4 regions of the Marvinbryantia sp. genome follow, and region 4 is predicted to be linked to each of the others. Evidence: riboswitches for the same ligand, from Rfam matches in the RefSeq annotation. Region 4 holds a riboswitch; each other region holds the start of a gene.
What was found. A riboswitch is a leader RNA that binds a small molecule or an ion and turns the genes downstream of it on or off. The one in region 4 is predicted to bind cobalamin.
Positions count from the first base shown of each region.

Region 1: it holds a riboswitch for cobalamin, as region 4 does, so the genes downstream of both, nikB (nickel ABC transporter permease) here and ACLU9Q_RS15445 (L-lactate dehydrogenase) in region 4, are expected to answer to the same signal.
Region 2: it holds a riboswitch for cobalamin, as region 4 does, so the genes downstream of both, ACLU9Q_RS13135 (ABC transporter substrate-binding protein) here and ACLU9Q_RS15445 (L-lactate dehydrogenase) in region 4, are expected to answer to the same signal.
Region 3: it holds a riboswitch for cobalamin, as region 4 does, so the genes downstream of both, ACLU9Q_RS06635 (ABC transporter substrate-binding protein) here and ACLU9Q_RS15445 (L-lactate dehydrogenase) in region 4, are expected to answer to the same signal.

Region 1 covers NZ_JBKXTT010000001.1:348,244-353,283, forward strand. Annotated here, with positions in the region: gene ACLU9Q_RS01490 (ABC transporter substrate-binding protein) at 1-142, opposite strand, end outside; gene nikC (nickel transporter permease) at 157-984, opposite strand; gene nikB (nickel ABC transporter permease) at 986-1,924, opposite strand; cobalamin riboswitch at 2,160-2,347, opposite strand; gene hflC (protease modulator HflC) at 2,441-3,307, opposite strand; gene hflK (FtsH protease activity modulator HflK) at 3,310-4,365, opposite strand; gene ACLU9Q_RS01515 (DUF1284 domain-containing protein) at 4,627-5,040, opposite strand, start outside.
Region 2 covers NZ_JBKXTT010000011.1:35,954-40,993, reverse strand. Annotated here, with positions in the region: gene ACLU9Q_RS13145 (DUF4869 domain-containing protein) at 1-113, shown strand, start outside; gene ACLU9Q_RS13140 (hypothetical protein) at 120-1,094, shown strand; cobalamin riboswitch at 1,150-1,334, shown strand; gene ACLU9Q_RS13135 (ABC transporter substrate-binding protein) at 1,576-2,622, shown strand; gene ACLU9Q_RS13130 (FecCD family ABC transporter permease) at 2,662-3,687, shown strand; gene ACLU9Q_RS13125 (ABC transporter ATP-binding protein) at 3,701-4,450, shown strand; gene ACLU9Q_RS13120 (ATP-binding protein) at 4,535-5,040, opposite strand, start outside.
Region 3 covers NZ_JBKXTT010000004.1:276,058-281,097, reverse strand. Annotated here, with positions in the region: gene ACLU9Q_RS06645 (ABC transporter ATP-binding protein) at 1-255, opposite strand, end outside; gene ACLU9Q_RS06640 (FecCD family ABC transporter permease) at 252-1,307, opposite strand; gene ACLU9Q_RS06635 (ABC transporter substrate-binding protein) at 1,304-2,383, opposite strand; cobalamin riboswitch at 2,576-2,757, opposite strand; gene ACLU9Q_RS06630 (N-acetylglucosamine kinase) at 2,794-3,756, opposite strand; gene ACLU9Q_RS06625 (ABC transporter permease) at 3,753-4,709, opposite strand; gene ACLU9Q_RS06620 (ABC transporter permease) at 4,720-5,040, opposite strand, start outside.
Region 4 covers NZ_JBKXTT010000015.1:18,152-23,191, reverse strand. Annotated here, with positions in the region: gene ACLU9Q_RS15455 (hypothetical protein) at 219-458, opposite strand; gene ACLU9Q_RS15450 (ISNCY family transposase) at 510-1,892, opposite strand; cobalamin riboswitch at 2,079-2,270, shown strand; gene ACLU9Q_RS15445 (L-lactate dehydrogenase) at 2,500-3,447, shown strand; gene ACLU9Q_RS15440 (CoB--CoM heterodisulfide reductase iron-sulfur subunit B family protein) at 3,518-4,312, shown strand; gene ACLU9Q_RS15435 (4Fe-4S dicluster domain-containing protein) at 4,309-4,701, shown strand; gene ACLU9Q_RS15430 (CoB--CoM heterodisulfide reductase iron-sulfur subunit A family protein) at 4,708-5,040, shown strand, end outside.

The DNA of each region.
Region 1 (5,040 bases), on a different contig from region 4:
GCTCCGTCGGCTCCAGCGTATCTGCAAAGCTGGTCACGCCGATCGTCATGGTTCCCGCCGCGGAAGCCGCCGTCCCTGCCGCCATTACGGCTGCGGCAACTGCCACTGCCGCCGCTAATTTTTTCATCTTTCTTACCTTCATTTGTTCTTCCTCCTCTAATTTTCCTGTCTCGGGTCCAGAATGTCACGGATGCTGTCGCCGAGCATATTAAATACAACTACTACAATTACAATAGCGATACCGGGCGCGATCATCAGCCACGGAGCTTTCGCCATATAGGTTCTTCCTTCGTTCAGCATCAGTCCCCATTCCGGCGTGGGCGCCACCGCGCCAAAACCGAGGAAGGAGAGCGATGCCAGCTCCAGCATCATCGTTCCCATATCCGCCGCCGCTGTCACCGTCATGGTCGTCAGCATGTTGGGAAGGATGTGCCTCCACAAAATTTTTGCCGTACTGGTACCGTTTACCACAGCAGCCTCCACGTACAGATTCCGTTTCAGCTTTAAAACCATACTGCGCGCCAGACGGGCATATTTGGGCCAGCTCACCGCCGTAATGGCGATAACGCCGTTTCGGAGGCTCGCACCCAGCATTCCGGCAATCGCGATTGCGAGGATCATTCCCGGAAAGGAAATCATCATATCGGCAACGCGCATGATGATCTGGTCGATCCAGCCGCCGAAATAGCCCGCGATAATACCCAGCACCGTTCCCGTAACAAAAATCGTCGCCACCAGAATCAGCGTGTATACCAGAGAGGTTCTGGTGCCGTAGATTACCCTGGAGAGCAGATCTCTTCCCAGCTTATCGGCGCCCAGCGGATATTCCTTGCAGGGAGCCTTCAGAGAATCCGTCATAACAGCTTCCAGCGGGTCCTTCGGCGCGATCCAGGGAGCGAAAATCGCCACGCCCGCGATTGCCAGCGCCAGAATAAAGAAAATGGTAAACTGTTTATGCTCCAGAAAAAAGTTCTTCTTTTTCATGTCAGTTGACCTCCTTGATTCTTGGGTCGAGCCAGGTATAGGACAGATCAACCAAAATGTTAATCACCATATACAGTATTGCAATTACCAGCACGTACCCCTGTACCATCGGATAATCGCGGCAGGAAATCGCTTTGATCGCCATGCTTCCCATACCCGGCCAGTTGTAGATAATCTCCACGACCGCCGTACCTCCAAGCAGAGACCCCAGCGAAAGCCCCAGCAGGGTAACGATGGGCAGCATTGCATTTGGCAGCACATGCTTCCAGAGAATTACACTTTCTTTCATTCCTCTCATTCTTGCGCCTGTCACATAGTCCTGCCGCAGCTCCTCCAGAACTGCGTTGCGCACCTGCCGGGTATACTTGGAGGACATGGACATCGCCAGCGTGACCGCCGGCAGGATCATCGCCTTAAAGTCTGTCGTGCCGCCCGCCACATTCACCCAGCGGAGCTGCACGCCGAAAATGCTCAGAAGCACAAGCCCGATCCAGAAGCTCGGGATGGATACGCCCATAAAGGTGATGCCGCGTATCAGATAGTCCGGCCATTTGTTCTGATAGACTGCCGACAGGATCCCGCAGGGAATCGAAAATACAATCATCAGAAGAAGCGCAAACAACGACAGCTTCATTGTCGGCCAGAAGCACTTCATCAGCTTCTCCGCCACCGGGATCTTAAAGGCATAGGAGGTTCCCATATCGCCTGTCAGGACACCCTTCAGCCAGTTTCCGTACTGCACCAGAAACGGCTGGTCAAGTCCCAGCTCATGCCTGGTCTGCTCCAGAAGCTCCGGTGTCGGCAGATTTCCGCATTCTGTCAGCATGATCTCCGCCGGGTCGCCAGGGGAAAGATAGGTGAGCGCAAAGGTGAAAAAACTGACGCCGATCAGAACTACCAGAATCTGCAGAAGCCTTTTTCCAATTTGTTTCTTTGACATTTTTTCTCCTTCCTACATCTTCCGGTTTAAAACAAAACAGCCGCAGGATCGTTCTTTCTCCCTGCGGCATCGTAACATGTAACTATGTAGCTTTCTGTATGCAAACGGAACGCGCCCTGCGCCTCCCGCCCATTTTTCATGAAAAATCACAAAAATAAGAAGCCCGTATCACAGACTGATACGGGCACAATTTCACATACAAAATACTTGCTGCTTCTTATCGACCGTAAGAATCAAACGAAAAACAATCGCAAGCAGTTCTCCTGACTTAAGTTCATCGCCCAAAAGCGCCTTCCCAGATCTTCTTTATCAAAATCCAGTGACATAAATGCTCTCAGACTCGCTATCACAGTGACGGGATCGTACCGGACTTTCACCGGTTTCTCTATTAATCCTTGCGGAACTTGCAACGGCTGGCTTCAAACCAGCAAATGTTATTTAATTTTACGTCATACATTATAGACCAATATCTTTCACTTGTCCAGAAAAATGCAAAAGATTTTCATGTTTTTTCATTTATTCTCCGGTAAACGCCTGCGCGATCGGTGAATCCTCCGGCAGCACAATCGTTTTGTTTTCCCCGGTCATGGAGGCTTTCAGTGCATCGAGACTTCTCACATAGGAATAGAAATCGGTCTTGTCCTCATCCGAGTAGGCGTCCGCCAGAATCCTCATGTACTCCGCCTCGCCCTCCGCGACCAGGATCTCGCCCTGCCGCTTCGCATCGGAAATCTGGATTGCAACCTCCTTGTCCGTCGTGTTGCGGATGACCTTCGCCTCGGAATTTCCCTCCGCCGTGTAGGTCGCCGCAATGTTGTTGCGCTCGGAGATCATACGCTCGTACACCGACGACTTGTTGTCGTCCGGCAGGTCAAGCTGCTTCATATCGAACTCCAGCAGCTCAATGCCGTACTGCGCCAGATTATCGCCGACGCTCGCCATCACCGCCTCGGAGAGCCTGCCGCCGCGCCCGCTGATGACTTCGTCCTGGGACAGGCTGCCGATGGTGTTTTTCGTTGCATTGTACACCGCCGTGTTGATACGGTTCTCGGCGTTCGTCATAGAAGAATTCAGCGACTGTGCAAATTTCAGAGGATCGCTGATGCGCCAGAGCACGTAGCTGTCGCTGATCATTGTTTTCTTTTCCTTCGTGATAACGTCCGACGGCGTCAGATCGTAAAGAAGGATTTTTTTCGGCAGCGTCGACGCCTCCTGCACAAACGGCACCTTAAAGCTGATGCCCTCCTCATCCACTACGCTTACAACCTTTCCAAACTGACGGATCAGCTTGTATTCATCTTTTTCTGTCACCACGATGGATGAACCGAGCAGAACGACTGCCAGCACCGCGCCCGCCGCTGCAATAATGCCAATTTTCTTCATAATTATCTTCCTCCTTCCTCTGAAGCTTCTGTCTGCGCCTGTGCACTGCCTGTCTGTTCATCCGCCGTCTCCTCCGTGAAGGAATCCAGCGGCAGGATCTTCTGCACGCCGCTTCCGCTGTCGATCACGACCTTCATGCCCGGCAGCACCTCTTCCATCGTCTCATAGAACATACGCTGTTTTGTAACCACCGGATTCTTGCGGTATTCCTCGTACATGGCGTTAAATCTCGCCACCTGCGCTTCCGCCTCATTGATGCGTGTCTGCTTCTGTGCCTCCGCTTCTTTGATGATCTGGTCCGCCTGCGCCTCCGCCTCCGGAAGCTGCTCATTGCGGTACTTATTCGCATTGTTGAGCGCCGTTTCTTTGCCCTGCTTCGCGTTCTCCACTGCCTTAAATGCCTGGATGACCTCCGCTGTCGGCGGCTCGGAATCCTGCATGGAAATGTTCACGAGCTGAATGCCGATGTCCTGCTCCTCCAGCTTCTGCGTGATCAGATCCTTGATCTTCGCCTGGATCTCACTCTTTCCCGTTGTCAGCACGTCGTCCACCTGGTAGCTGCCGACCACGGTACGGATCGCACTCTGGGCAATGTTTTTCAGGATAACCTCCGGCTCGCCCGCCGCGTACAGATACTGCACCGGCTCCGTAATGCGATACTCCACGAAAAAGTCCACGTTGATAAAGTTGTAGTCCGAGGTAATCATCAGACTCTCTTCCTCGACGTTGTTGTTCGACGCCATATCATAGCCGATCGGGAAGCCCTGTATCGTCGTATTTACCTTGTGCACTGACTGGATCAGCGGAATCTTAAAATGCAGCCCGGTCTCCGGCACTGCCTTCGGCTTGCCCATCGTCACCAGGACCGCCTGCTCCTCCTCACCGATCTGATAAAAGGAATCGCCTGCGAAAACCGCCACCAGTATCACGGCAGCCGCTGCTGCAATGCCAACCTTCGCCGCTCCTTTCGCCTTTTTGTTCTTCTTTCTTTTCTTTTCGTTTCTTGCCAGCTCCTCCGGATCAATTACCCGGTCGCCGTCGTTTCTGAATTCTGTCATACCTTTTCCTCCTGTGTGTGCATTTGTCTGATGTTTCAAAGAGAAGGGAGCTTTCCGCGCTCATCCCGGCAAAGCGCCTTGTTTCACAGAAACGCAAAAGTAATTTTCTGTGTAAAAAAAGACTTTCATTTCAGTGTATACCCTGAAACAAAAGTCTCGCTATTTGCTCACATGAGGCGGATAATAATATCGTTCTGACGCCGCATGTACCATCTGATTCGACTGTACGATGTAAGCTACTCCCTTTCCTTTGATAATTTTTTAACACATTTTTGTACTTTTGTCAATACATTTTTTCCATTTCTTATAGGAACATAATCCCTTCGCATACCACTGGCAGTTTTTGCAGGAACCGGTAAAGATTTCCTCTGTGAGCTTCTGTGCTGCAAGCTCCTTTAGCCCGCGGTATGTGTAGCTTTCGCCCGGTCGGATGCCAAGCGCTTCCGCCAGTGCAGCGTCTTTCTTCTCCACCTGCATTCCGCTCGTTTGGCAGGTGTTTTCCGCCGTCAGATTCGGGCAGCCCGCGCAGATAACATCCGGCGCACAGACCGCCTCCAGCGGCTCGTCCGCCTGCGTCTCCAGCATACTGATCATTTTTTCCATGTTTTCACAGAAGCCGTCGCTGTAGCCGTACCCCGCAAACAGCGGAATACACAGCAGATGGTGGATGCGCAG
Region 2 (5,040 bases), on a different contig from region 4:
GGAAAGACACAAAATTCACCATCGTTGTCGGGAACGGCGGAGAAATCGTGCATTCAATGAAAGAGCTGATTCCCGTTGCCTCTGAATATCTGAACAAAATGAAACAGGAGTAATATATTATGAAGGGCGCTCACAGAATCATTGTTGAATCAAAGAAAATCCGATACGATTTTACCATTAAAAGAAATATCACCATTCTCACTGGAGACAGCGGCTCCGGTAAAACCGTATTGATTGATTTTATCCGTGACTACAGAAGATACGGTACTGACAGCGGCATTGTGGTCTCCTGCGACCTTCCCTGCCGGACATTAGACAGCGAAGACTGGGAGCGGCAGTTGGAAGGCATATCCGGTTCCATCATTTTTATTGATGAAGGCAGCCGCTTTCTGGCTTCAAAAAAATTCGCGGAGCTTGCTTTGAAATCAGATAACTACTTTGTGCTCGCAACACGGGAAAAGCTGCCAATGCTTCCTTACAGTGTCCGGGAAATATACGGCTTCCGTGAATCCGGAAAATTTCACGAAGCGAAGCAGAAGTACAACGAAATATATAATCTTTATGGAGAAATATCGGAAACAGACGGCATAAATCCGCATCTGGTAATAACAGAAGATTCAAATTCGGGATATGAATTTTTCAATGAGTTGTGCAGACAGAAAAATATCTCATGCATATCTGCCAATGGAAAGTCAAATATTCTGAAAGTATTGAAGAATACCGAAGCGACCGCCCAAAAAATATTGGTCATTGCAGACGGGGCGGCGCTTGGTTCAGAAATGCGCGAAATCATGCGCTATCTCGACAGCGCAGAAAATGCAGCGCTATACGCGCCGGAATCCTTTGAATGGTTATTGTTGTCTACAAATGCCATTCCGGATGTAAATGTATCTGCAATCCTCCAAAAACCGGAAAATTATATCGAAAGTGAAAAGTACGCCAGCTGGGAACAGTTTTTTACTAAATTACTGTCTGAGCAGACACAGGGCAATCCCATATGGAGCTATTCCAAAAGAAAACTTGCCAGAAGTTATTTATCTTCAAGAATAGTAACAGCCGCCAAAAAAGTCATGCATCTGATTATCTGGGATTAGATAAAATCAACAAAAAAGTTCTCTTGCAAAGCAGACAGCTATATGCTATCATGAATTTTGTCGAAACAAAGCAGGTGAATTTCCGTATCCGGAAATGAGAGGGAATCAGGAAAAGCCTGAGCGATGCGGTCACTGTGAGCAGGGAGCTTCCCCGGATATCCATTGCGGCGAATGCCGTGAGAAGGAGGGACAAGCGCAAATCTGTGAGCCAGGAAACCTGCCTGCCTTGTGCGAAAGAAGCTTCCATGCAAAGCATCCTCGCAGATTTGTTCGTATCTACGACACACGCAGCAGTTCCGTTTTTCCGGTTCATGCAGTCGTCTGCAAAGCCCGGTCCGGACTACTGCGCACAAAACGGTCTGTCTGGTATGCCTGTCTGTGAAGACAGGCTCGATTCTTTTTTATGGACTTCCAGTAACCAATCACTCATTTCATGATGTTGGGGCAAAAGTCCCGACCATAATACCTATGGAGGTGCAAGATGAAAAAAAGGAACCAATTACTGACACTGATTATGGCTGGCGTAATGGCGCTCTCCCCGGCAGCAGCTTTTGCTGAGGAAACAGAAGCCGAAACACAGGAAGCCGCTGTGGAAACCGAAGCTGCGGAGACAGAAGCTGACGGCGCAGAAGCCGCAGATGGCGACGTATTTCCTTTCACGCTGGTGACAAAGGACGACCAGGAGGTCACCTTTACACATGTTCCGGAGCGTGTAATCAGCACCAATCCCAACACCGGAGAGCAGCTTATGGCGCTTGGTCTCGGCGACAAAATTATCGGAACCTGCTACAACAACGCCCAGCTTCCGGAGCAGTACCGCGAAGAATACGAATCAAAGCCGGTGATCTCCGACAACAACGGTTATCCGTCCCTGGAGGTAGTTCTGGACCTGGAACCGGATTTCATCTATGGAAGAAGCTCTGCTTTCAGCGATTCTGACACGGCGATTGCCACACATGATGCCTTAAGCGAGTACGGCATCATGTCCCTTTCTTCCATCGAAGGCTACAAGCTTGGCTGCGACGTGGAAGATGTTTATCAGGATTTTTACAACCTCGGCAAAATTTTCCAGGTTGAAGACAAAGCAAATGAAATCGTAGACGGTATGAAAGCCCAGATTGCGGCAGTAGAAGAGAAAATTGCCGGTACAGAGGAAGTGCGGGTATTCAACTTTGACTGCGAAATGGACGGCGGCGCCTACACGCCCGGAAACAACTTCACCTCAAAGCTGATGCGTCACGCAGGCGGCGTCAATGTATTTGAGGACCTTGAAAAAACCTGGAACACCGTAAGCTGGGAAGCCGTTGTAGAGGCAGACCCGGAGGTTATCGTCATCAATGATTACGGCGATACGACCGCAGACGAGAAAATCCAGTTCCTGCTGGACAACGAAGCTCTTTCCGATGTAACTGCCATCAAGAACGAAAACTTCCTGGTTATCACGCTTCCGGAAGTATTCGCCAGCACCCGTGTGGGCGATACGATTGAAAAATTTGCCCAGGCATTCCATCCGGAGTGTTTTGAATAATTTCATATGAAACGGTTATGTAAATTCATGAGGGAACACGTGGGGATAACCTGCGTGTTCTTGCTAATACTATTGATTCTGTCGATGATTCTTGCCATCGGAATCGGACCTGTCAGCATCCCTTTCCAAACGGTCTGGCAGGTGGTTCTTCATCGTCTGACCGGCATAGGCGATGTTGAAGATATCCGCATGAGCACGCAGAACATCGTCTGGCATCTGCGGACGCCGCGGGTGCTGATGGGCGCTATGGTAGGCGCGGCGCTGACGCTTTCGGGCGTCGCCATGCAGTCATTTACCAAAAATCCGCTGGCAAGTCCCTATGTGCTGGGCGTATCCTCCGGCGCAACCTTCGGCGCTTCACTTGCCATTGTCACCGGAGCGCTCTCCTTCCTTGGCGCATACTCTGTCCAGGGCGGCGCTTTTATCGGCGCGATGGCGGCAATTTTAATTGTTTATTACATGGCGAAAAGCGGCAAAGAGGTGGCGCCCATCAAGCTGGTTCTGGTGGGAACGGCTATTTCCGCCATGTTTACCGCATTTTCAAACTTTCTCATTTACAAGGCCCCGGATGACAGCAAAATCCGGGAGGTGACGTTCTGGACGCTTGGCAGCGTAGCCAGTGCCCAGTGGGAAGAGCTTCTTCCCCTGTTTGTGGTACTGATACCGGGCTTTCTGTGCCTGTATGCTCTCTCCACCTCCATGAACGCGCTTCTTATGGGAGAGAGCAGCGCGGTGACGCTGGGAATCAATATTAATCTCGTGCGCAAAATCACCGTCTTTCTGTCGGCGGCACTGACCGGAACGGCAGTGGCAGTGACCGGCAGCATCGGTTTCGTCGGACTTGTCATCCCGCATATCGTGCGGTCGATGGTCGGTGCGGACCACCGGAAGGTGATTCCGATTTCCACGCTGCTGGGAGCGATTTTCCTGGTCTGGGTGGACGTCGGTGCCAGAATGCTCGACCAGCCCAGTGAAATTCCTATCGGCATTATTACTTCCATGCTCGGAGCACCTGTCTTCCTGTGGATGATACGGGTACGGAAATATTCCTTCGGGAAATCTTAAGGGAGGCGGACCTATGCTCAGTGCAGAAAAAGTAAGCTACCGCACCCGGCAGGTGGAGATTATCCGGGATATTTCCCTCACCGTAAACCAGGGGGAATTCGTGGGCGTCATCGGTCCCAACGGAAGCGGAAAGTCGACGCTGCTGAAAAATATCTACAAAATGCTTGTGCCCGTTTCGGGAGATATCCTTCTGGACGGAAAAAGTCTTCTGAAAATGTCAAACCGGCAGATGGCGGAACGCATTGCGGTGGTTTCGCAGGAAAGCGAGGCAAATTTTGACTTCACCGTCGAAGAAGTTGTGCAGATGGGGCGCTATCCCAGAAAACGTCTGATGGAAGCCGCCAACGACCACGACCGCGAGGTGGTCTGCCATTCGCTGGAAATGGTCGGAATGGAAGATTTTCTGGAGAGAAGCTTTCTGAGCCTGTCCGGCGGCGAAAAGCAGCGGGTACTGATTGCCCGCGCGCTGGCGCAGGAAACGGAAATGATTATTCTGGACGAGCCGACCAACCATCTGGATATCGGCAGCCAGATAAAAACGCTGTCGCTTTTGAAAGCATCGAAAAAAACAGTGCTGACCGCACTGCACGATTTAAGTCTCGCTTCAAAATTCTGCGACCGTATCTACGTGCTCAAGAACGGACAGAACCTGTGCGACGGCAGACCGGACGACGTTATCAGCTCCGCGCTGGTGGAGGAGCTCTACCATATCCATGCAGATGTATTCCGGCGAAACGAAAAAGTATTTATCGATTATGATTAACAGATAACAAGGGCAGCCTGGCTGCCCTGTTGCATCGCAGGAAATCGTTGCAGGCAATTTGCAACGAAACCACTGTATTTAACACTATATCTCCGTCATTCCCATAAGCCACTCCAGCGCATTTACCCGCCGGATGCCTTCGTAATCCCCCTCCGGGTCCTCGTCCAGCGTAAGAAGAAATTTGGGATAATGGTCATTGATTTTCTGCAACGGCACCAGTTCCCGCCGCAATGTCTGCTCATCTCGCACAGAAGCCGCCACCTGATAATATGTGATTCTTTTATAATCCATTGCCACAAAATCAACTTCCATTTCATCCAGCCTGCCGACATATACATCATACCCTCTGCGTATCAGCTCCAGATAAACTACATTTTCCAGAATATGTCCCACATCGGCAGAACGGGCTCCCAGCAGCATATATCTCAGACCAATATCCACCACATAATACTTCTCCAGCGTTTTTAAATACTGCTTTCCTTTTATATTATATCTTTTTGCCTGATAAATAATGTAGCTCTCCATTAACGCATCCAGATATTTTTCTACTGTTTTTGTATCAATTTTTCTGCCGTTCGACGTCATAGTGT
Region 3 (5,040 bases), on a different contig from region 4:
CATATGCTGCGGTACATACGCCACATACTTTGCGCGCTTCCCGACCGGCATTTCAAAGAGATTCTCTCCATCCACACAGCTTTTTCCCGCAAAAGGCTCCAGAATGCTGCACAGTGACTTTAACAGCGTGGTCTTCCCGGTTCCATTCTGCCCAAGCAGTGCCATCACACTGCCCGTAGCAACGGAAAAAGAGATATCATCTAGGATCAGCCGCTTTCCGTAGCGAAACGAAATATTCTCCACTTTCAGACTCATTGGAAATACCCCTTTCGTTTTGATAAAATCAAATTGATAAAGATCGGGACGCCCAAAAATGAAATGATGATTCCAACCGGGATCGTGACCGGCGCCAGAATCAGCCGCCCGATCGTATCGGCAACCAACATCAGAATCGCGCCCGTCACTGCCGAAAACGGCAGCAGATAGCGATGATCATTTCCGATGATCATGCGTGCGATATGCGGTCCTGCCAGACCGACAAATCCGATCACACCGGTAAAGCTGATCACCGCAGCCGTCATCAGCACAGAAAGGATCCCCACCTGCACGCGCACAGCTTCCACACGGATACCCAGAGATTTCGCCACCTCGTCGTCCCCGGAGGACATTACATTCAGCGCAGGAGCATGAAAATAAAGCAGGATCAGACAAACAAGTACTACCACAGCTACCGTTCCCGCTTCCTGCCACTGCGCGCCGTTCAAAGACCCGAACGCCCACTGCACTACCTGCGCCAGCTTATGTTCGCTGGCAAAAAATTCAATGGTTGAGGTAGCTGCGCTAAACAGGTAATTCAGCGCAATTCCCGTCAGAACGATCGCTTCCGGTCCCATTCCGACCTTGAGAGAGATCATGTATACCAGCACCGTACATCCCATTGCCCATATAAATGCGTTCAGCACGATACCGGCTTCTGTACCGGCAAACAGCCCCATGCCAAACACGATAGAAAGCGATGCGCCAAATGCCGCCGCGTTGGAAATACCAATAGTAAAGGGGCTGACCAGAGAATTTCTCGTCACTCCCTGCATCGCCGCTCCGGATACGGAAAGTCCGAAGCCTGCGAGCACCGCCATCACAACCCTTGGGAGCCGCAGGAAAAGGATCACCTTTTCCTGCTTGCCCGGTTCCTCACCCCGCAGCCAGCCGGCCGCCGCTCTGCACACATCCGCCACGCTGGTATCCGCCGCGCCCATCGCCGTAAATACCAGAGCCAGAATGACTGTCAATATCAGACACAAAATGATCAGCAGCCAGTTTCTGCGCGCAGAAACCTCGTACCGCTTTGCAATTTCTTTTCCGCTCATTGCTTCAGCTCAGATGCGCTGTAGAAGTGTCCCTCCACGTTTTCAAACCCCTGGAAGTCCTCCATCCATGCGCGGAATACCTCGTCCGGATCCAGATCCGGCAGCAGATCCGGATAGAGCATCTTTGCCACATACATCGTTCCTACCAGCTTGCAGGCGCCGCCGTGGCTGAACTGTGTCATAAAATAAATATCATCATTCTTCACCGCGGTGATCTCATCCCATCCCGCACGGGAAATCAGATTCTCGTAGCAGTTAATAAAGTCCTCTTTTGTCGGCGGCTCGTATAAACCGGTGCCTGCATTTGCCTTTTCCGGCGTGATCAGCTTAATGATCACATCCGGGTCGCGCACGATCACTTCCTCCGGATCTACGTCACTCTTGGAGATATTTTCAAAATCTGTCGCAAAAATATTTTCTCCGCCGGCATAGGCAATCATATCGTAGAAGAAATCTCCCGGCAGGGTCGTATTATAATCGGTAGTCGATTCAAAATAAACCGTCTTTTTCTCCTGCCCCTCCAGCTGCGTGTTGATGTACTCCAGCTTGTCATTAAAGTAATTGTAGAACTCCTGCGCCGATTCCTCGACATCAAACATTTTTCCAATGTTCTCTACCTGATTTTTAAAATCCGACGTATCGTATCCCGAAATCACAAAAACCTTGATCCCAAACGGCTCCAGCTGTCCCTCTGCCTCTTCATAGGAACCGTTGTCCGGCAGAATAAGTACATCCGGGTCCAGCTCCGCAATCTTTTCATAGTTCAGCTCGGTCTGGCTCTTTCCGATAACATTGTCCGGGTCAAACATCCCCCAGTATTCTCTGTCCTGCGCCGTATTGCTATCCACTGAAATAATGTGATCGATCGCTCCGCACGCACGGATCAGTTCGCTGTTGTAGCGGTTCGCCACCACGCACGTAGATACCGGATACGGCAGTTCCACCTCTCTGCCCGCATTGTCCGTAAGGGTAATTGTCTCCTTGTTCTCTGCTTCTTCTGCGCTTACTCCCGCAAACACTGCTGCCGAAAGAAATGTGCAGCAAAGCAGTGCTGCCAGTTTTTTCATGTGCTTCATACTTTTTCTCCTTTGCTTTTTTATTTTAGTCAAATACCCTGCAGCAAGCTGCGGGGCACGACCTGCTTGTTCTTTCCGCCCAGGGGGCGGCGTATTTGACCCTCGCGGGAATAAAAAAAGAGACCTTTCCAAGATCGAAAAAGTCTCCTGCCGTTTCAGTTGCAACAGCTTTCTTTCCCCTTGCCCGGAAATACTTCTGCATATTATAAAGGCAGGTCTCCTGACTTCTGCTTCATCCGCAAAACACCTTCCCGCCAAAGGCAGTGGTTCCTTCGTTTCTTGTCCGCAATTACAGTAGTGGCTGCTGTGGGGGATTTTCACCCCGCTTCCCTTTTCATCAGATCCTCATCTGAACCCTTATAAAGATTTTTATTTATTTGTTAAAACTATAACATTTTCTGCCAGATGTGTCAAGCAGATCCCGAAGCATTGGCTGCCCGCTCCTCAAGCCACTTTTGCGCGCCCGCAACAGGCTCTTTTGATGCCGGAAAAATTTCCGCGCGCCCGTCCATCGCCTTCTGGACCCTTTTCTCCAGTAAGTCCAGATATGTCCGGTTCGCCGCCTTTGTGTGGACAGAGCCGGTAAGTACAACCGGGATCTGCGCCTGTGCAAAGCCAAGCTTGCGGCAGACCACGCTGATATTTTCTGCCGTGCAGTCCGTCATTTCCTCTGCCAGAGTCTGCGCGTCCTCATCCTTTTGTTCCAACGCCGCAAAGAACAGCTCCACCGCTGCTCTTGCCGCCTCCGGATGCTCTGTCGGATCCTTCAGAAGCGTCAGCGAATCAAGAATGTCCTCCTCGCTCCGGCATCCGAATTTCTGCTGATACGCCGCCGTCAGATACGTATTCTCCCCATGCAGGAAAAGGCGCTGATACACCGCCCGGAAAAGGTGCACGGCAATCCATCTGCCGCCTCCGGCATCCCCGGACCACTCATCCAGTCCGGCGCTCTTTATCATCCTGCTCTCTTCACTGATCCCGCAGCAGCATACGCCTGTCCCGCAGTTATAGGCGATTCCCCAGCCATTGCACTCCGCCTTTACAGGCAGGAAACCATCGTTGCACACCAGGAACCGCGTAAGCCCGATATCCCGCAGGCAGCGCTCAATATTTATCTGATCTGTGCGGCTGTCAACACCGGACAACCCCGCCACCGTATCCGTAATATCACCGATCTGCAGCCCTCTTCGCCCAAGCAGGTCAGCGATCGCGCTCCTCAGCTCACGCGCCGTATCCTCCCATCCGCCCGGCAGGAAATCATGATTCACGCATCCGCCCAGGCAGCGCTCCGCCGCCCGGAATTGTCCGTCAAGCAGACGATACTCCGTTTTCGTTCCCCCGCCGTCGATCGCAAGATACCACGCATTTTTCATACTGCCTCCGCCTTTCTTTTCTGCGCATAATTATCCGCCCAGAGAATCAGCAAAATAATGATGCCCTTGCACACCTGCTGAATGTAAGCGCTGATGCCGAGCATATTCATGCAGTTCTCCAGAAGCTGTATTGCAAGCAGGCCCACAAAGGACTGCCCGATCCCGCCGACGCCGCCTGCAAAAGAAGTGCCGCCTACCACACAGCCGCAGTTCACAGACAGCGCGGTGCTGTCTCCGTAAATGGACGAGCCGGTGTTCAGCCGTGAGGAGAGCAGTACGCCGCAGAAAGCGGCCATCGCCCCGCAGATCACAAAGGTCATCCACTTTATTTTTTCCGCCTTGATGCCGGATTGCGCGGCTACGTTATAATCGCCGCCGATCGCATAGCAGTTTCTGCCAAAAGAAGTAAACCGCAGAATGCAGAAAAAGAGCACCAGCATCACCAGCATGATAATGATCAGATTCGGTATCCCGGCGATCAGCTTTCCGTTGGCAATTTTCATGAACGACAGATTTTTTGCCGGAACCGGATGCGCGTCGGTAATCTGCTGGGCAATGCCTTTGAGCAGCATTCCCATGCCGAGCGTGATGATAAACGGCTCCGTTTTCTGCCGTACGACCAGAAAGCCATTGACAAAACCAACCAGCGCCCCGCAGGCAACCGCCGCCAGGATCGCCGCCCACAGCGGCATATAATCCATCAGCTTAATCGTGATAATTCCCGAAAGGCTCATCATCGAACCAATTGAAAAATCTACGCCGCCGCAGATGATCACCAGCGTCACTCCAAAGGCAAGCATCTCCAGGATCGCCGCCGAATTCAGCATATCAAGAAGATTATACGTCGTGTAAAATCTGGTGTCAAAGAAAATCATCAAAAACAGCATCAAAAGAATCGCCGTCAGCGCCTTTTGTTTTTCCATTACTTTACAGATTTTTCTCCATACGTGCATTCGTCCCACCTCACTTTGTTCTGCGTCGGTCTATCCAGATAGCAATAATCAGGATGATGCCCTCGCACACCGACTGGATATAGGTTGATACGCCAAGTAAATTCAGACAGTTGGAAAGCAGTGTCACAAGCATAACGCCGAGCATGGTGCGGATCACACTGCCGCGGCCGCCCGAAAGCGAAGTACCGCCCACTACCACTGCAAGGATCGCGTTCGTCTCATAGTTTGCGCCCATCAGCGGCGATGCCGTGGTCGTACGCGAAAACAGCACGATCGCGCCAAATGCCGACAGCACGCCGGACAGCACATAGACAAGCGCTACCCGCCGCTT
Region 4 (5,040 bases):
CTGATTTCATATGGCTACGTGGCAGATGTCCTCTGGAAGCTTAGGGCTCTGCCCTAAGAACCCGCAAGGGACCTGTCCCTTGACCCATAATCGGGCCCTGCCCGAACCCGCCCCGCAGGGGGCAGGAGAAAGGGCATATATCCTTTCTCCTTAGAAACAGCGTTTTCCGTGAGGCTTATCTCAAGAGACTTTCGCGGCATAACGGGGCCCCAACCCCATTATTCCACGGTTCTCCTGACAACGCCTCCGCTCCCTGTTCCTTCCGCCTTTTTTCGGGCGATCTCCTCACGGATCAGCCGTTTTACGGCTCCCTGTTTTGACGGCTGTTCCCAAAACCAGCGGATGATATCAAGGTCTGTGCGGAGGTTCAGTTTTAAGTAAATTCCCTGTGTATGTTCTTTATCATATTTTTTCTGTGCTTTTGTATGCGCTTCGATGCAGTCGATCCAGTCCCTCATGTGATCTCTCCTTTCGGTAGGTATATACCTATCATCTTTTTCTGCTGCTTTTTATGCTGGAACGTCATCCATTAGATGGTGCTCCTGTGTCTTTACGAATTTCTGGAAAGTTTTGCTGCGCCAGGGATGGCTCATTGGCGGAATATAATGTCTTTTTGCTTTGGGCGGCTGATAGTCTGCATCCAGATCCCGGGATCTTTCCATATGTTCGGGGATCTCCTCCAGTGCATGGACATCCTTGTCATTGACACAGCAGAAAAGGCTTCCGTCAAAAGCCTGGATAACCATTATTTTTGTGCCTTTGCGGTAATGTACCTGTTTCCCTCTGGCGTCCAGCATCCGGTAATGGCGGTGCCGGAACTGGATCGCATGCCCGCAATCCACGGTCCGTTCTGTCAGGACAGCGAGAACCAGGTTGATTTTTTCATTTTCCGGTTGCGTTTCAAACACAGATTTGATACCATTAAGGGGAAGCGCGAACTTCTCATTGAATTCTTTTATGTATGAGTGGAGGAATTCATTGGCAGCATCTATGGTCGTGATCCCTGCTAATCGTAATTCGATTGGCAGGCGCGACTGTAGTGTCTGGTTGAGGCGTTCTACGCGGCCTTTGGCCTGCGGGACACTGCTGGATTCCAGCTGAACACCAAGCTGCTTGCAGGCATAAGCGAATTGGGTATAGGTATCCTCATCAAGAGATGGGGAGTTTTTCTTTTTATAGGTAAATACCGTACGGCGGTCTGTGAAGATCCTGTAAGGGATGCCGTAGGTGGTCAGGATCTGGTGGAATACGTGATAGTAGCCCTTTAAGGTTTCCTGCGTGTCAAACCAGGCTCCGGTGACCCGGCCGGTAGCATCGTCAATAGCCAGGTGGAGGTGCCATACCTGCCCGGGGATCCATTCATAGGGAGTTGCGTCCATCTGCTGCAGTTCCCCAAAATAAGCACATCTTGGACGTCTTGAATGAGCATCTTCAACCGCTACGAGATTGGTTTGGAGCACAGCGGCTTCTTTCAGGCTGCAGGCACTTTTCTTTTTATCCTGAAGCTCCTTTTCCATACGCTTTTTCTTGGCCTTTGTAACTTTCGGAGAAAGAATATATTTACTTTCCAGGATCTTAGCTACAGAAGAAGGTGAGACGCAGATGTGTTCATGGGCCTCAAGGAGTTCTGAATAATGCTGGAAATTAGCATCAAAATATTTTGTAAGGTAGAGATCGATGATGCGATTGCGGGTCTCGTCAGGGATGCTGGTGGACGGTTTACGTCCCCTATTGCCATGGATAAAGAAAGCCTTTCCTTCTTTGCGGTATCCAGCCAGCATACGGTTGATATGGCGTTTGGTGCAGCCAAGGGTGAGGGCAGCCCTGTCCTTATTCCCATCCGGGTGATCTGCCAGAGATTTGATCACTTCGTATTTTTTCTGTTCATCCATTGTAAGTATTACCTTTCTGATAATGATTTCCTCCAATCTAAAATAGATAGAGGATATTTTACCACATCCGGGACATTTTCATATGTGGTATACTAGGACATTATCATAAATGGCTTATATTGTCAAAAAAATAACAATATTGGTATTGACAAAAAAATAACAATATGATATTCTCGATATGTGCAAAAGAATAGTGCAGTATCAGGTGAGAGTAGTTTTAGGCTCTGGCAAAAGGGAATCAGGTGAGAATCCTGAGCGAACTGGTCACTGTATTCAGGGAGTGAACTTCAGTAACCATTGCATCCCCAAAGAATGTGAGAAGGTGAAGGGAACGGCGAACTGTAAGTCAGGAAACCTGCCTGGTACATGGATGTGCTCCAGACACAGCGCAAGCATCCGGCAGTCATAGGGTATCCGGAAGATACCTTATGGTTTATTTGGTGTGTCTGCAAAGGGGAGCGGACGCTTTTTTGTTGCCAAGCATACGACAAAAACGTCCAGTGGACGTTTTTAGTTGAAAAATCCCTCTATAAAATCTGAGGGAGAGCTTTCTCTTTGTAAGAACCATGCACAAGAATACCTCTATAAGGAAGGAGATCACACATTTATGAGCAGCAAAATCACGATTATTGGAGCAGGAAGCGTAGGAGCAACGATTGCCTATACCCTTTCCCAGAGAGATATCGCATCAGAACTCGTTCTGATCGACATCAACAAGGAAAAGGTGGACGGTGAGGTGATGGATATTGAGCAGGGTACCTGCTTCCGCGATCCGGTGTCCATTGTTGGAGGCGAGTATGAGGATGCGAAGGATTCCGACATCGTTATCATTACCTCCGGCGTAGCAAGAAAGCCGGGACAGTCCAGAATCGAACTCACTCAGACGAATGTAAACATTCTGAAGCAGATTACGCCGGAAATTGTAAAGGCAGCGCCGAAAGCGCTCTACATCATTGTGAGCAACCCGGTGGACATCATGACCTACGTGTTTACAAAAATTTCCGGACTCCCGGAGAATCAGATCATCGGTTCCGGTACGATCCTCGACACGGCGCGTCTGCGCTGCGGTCTTTCTGAGCATTTCCGCGTGGCACAGAAAAATATCCATGCGTATGTATTTGGCGAGCACGGTGATTCTTCCTTTATCCCGTGGACGGGCGCTTATATTTCCGGCGCGCATATCAGCGAATACTATGAGATGATGAAGTCCCGCGGGGAGGATATCGACGAGCTTGACAAAGAGGCAATGACAGAGTACGTACACAAATCCGGCGGAAAGATTATTGCAAATAAGGGAGCAACCTTCTATGCGATCTCCGCTGCTGTCTGCAAGCTGTGCGATATCCTGGTAGCGTCCTCTGATTCCATCGCAACGGTTTCCTCCATGATGCACGGCGAGTACGGTATTGAAGATGTATGTCTCAGTACGCTTACGCTGGTGGGACCGAACGGTATCCGCGGGAAGGTACCGATGCGCATGAACAAGGAAGAGACGGAGAAGCTGCGCGCAAGCGCAAAGGTGCTCAAGGACGTTATCGCGCAGATCGAATTATGATGCCGGGCAAAGTGTTCTGTAATTCACAAAGAAATCTGAAAGCATCGTAACACAAATATTAGGAGGAACTATGAAATACAGTTATTATCCGGGATGTACCTTGCGGACGAAGGCGAAAGACCTGGATGCCTATGCAAGAGCTTCGGCGCGTGCGCTCGGCTTTGAGCTGGAGGAGATTGAAAACTGGCAGTGCTGCGGCGGCGTTTATCCGCTGGGAAGCGATGAGATTGCCACGAAGCTTTCTTCTGTACGCGCGCTGAACGAGGCAAAGGAAAAGGGTCAGGAGCTTGTTACGCTCTGTTCCGCCTGTCATCATGTCATCAAGCGCGTGAATGATGACATGAAGCATGTGGAGGACATCCGCACAAGGGCAAACAATTATATGCAGCTTGAGACTCCCTACGCCGGGGAGACGACGGTGCTGCATTATCTGGAGGTTTTAAGAGACCGCGTTGGGTTTGATGAACTGAAGAAAAAAGTGGTAAATCCGCTTACGGGCAGAAAAATCGGCGCCTATTATGGCTGTCTGCTTCTGCGTCCGGGCAGCGTGATGGCGTTTGACAATCCGGAAAATCCCACGATTATCGAGGATTTCATCCGTGCCATCGGAGCAGAGCCTGTTATTTACCCATACCGCAACGAATGCTGCGGCGGCTATATTTCCTTGAAGGAAAAAGAGCTTTCAAAGAACATGTGCGACACGATTATGGAGAGTGCGTCCGGCTTCGGCGCAGAAATGCTGATCACCGCCTGTCCCCTGTGCCTGTACAACCTGAACAAGAGCACGAACGGAAAGCTTCCGGTATACTATTTTACAGAGCTTCTCGCAGAGGCGCTCGGTGTCAAAGAGGAGGTGGCGAAGTGAACAAGACCGCAAAAAAGCAGGCGGAGCTGATTCAGGAAATCAGCGGCGTCAATCCTTTAAAATGTATGAAATGCGGAAAATGTTCCGCAACCTGCCCCTCATATGATGAAATGGACATCAAACCGCACCAGTTTGTATCTTATGTGCAGCACGAAAACATTGAGGCGCTGGTACAGTCAAAGACACTCTGGAAATGTCTTTCCTGCTTTGCCTGTGTGGAGCGCTGTCCGCGGGATGTAAAGCCCGGCAAGCTGATCGACGCGGCAAGACAGATCGTCGTGCGTGAGCGCGGAGCGGATTATCTGCAGCCGGATGAAATTCCGGAGCTTCTTGATGAGGAGCTTCCGCAGCAGCTTTTAGTCAGTGCATTCAGAAGATACAGGAGGTGAGCACAGATGCAGAGAATAGGAGTGTTTGTCTGTCATTGCGGAAGCAACATCGCCGCAACGGTGGACGTAAAGAAAGTAGTAGAAATGGCTCTGCAGGAACCGGGCGTGGTTCATGCGGAGGATTATCAGTATATGTGCTCGGAGGCAGGTCAGGCGAAGATTGCCGCGGCAATCAAAGAGAAAAATCTGACAGGCATCGTCGTATGTTCCTGTTCGCCGCGTATGCACGAGACGACCTTCCGCAAGGCGGCGGAGCGCGCCGGGCTGAACCCGTATATGGTGGAGATCGCCAACATCCGCGAGCACTGCTCCTGGATACATAAGGATATCGAAGAAGCT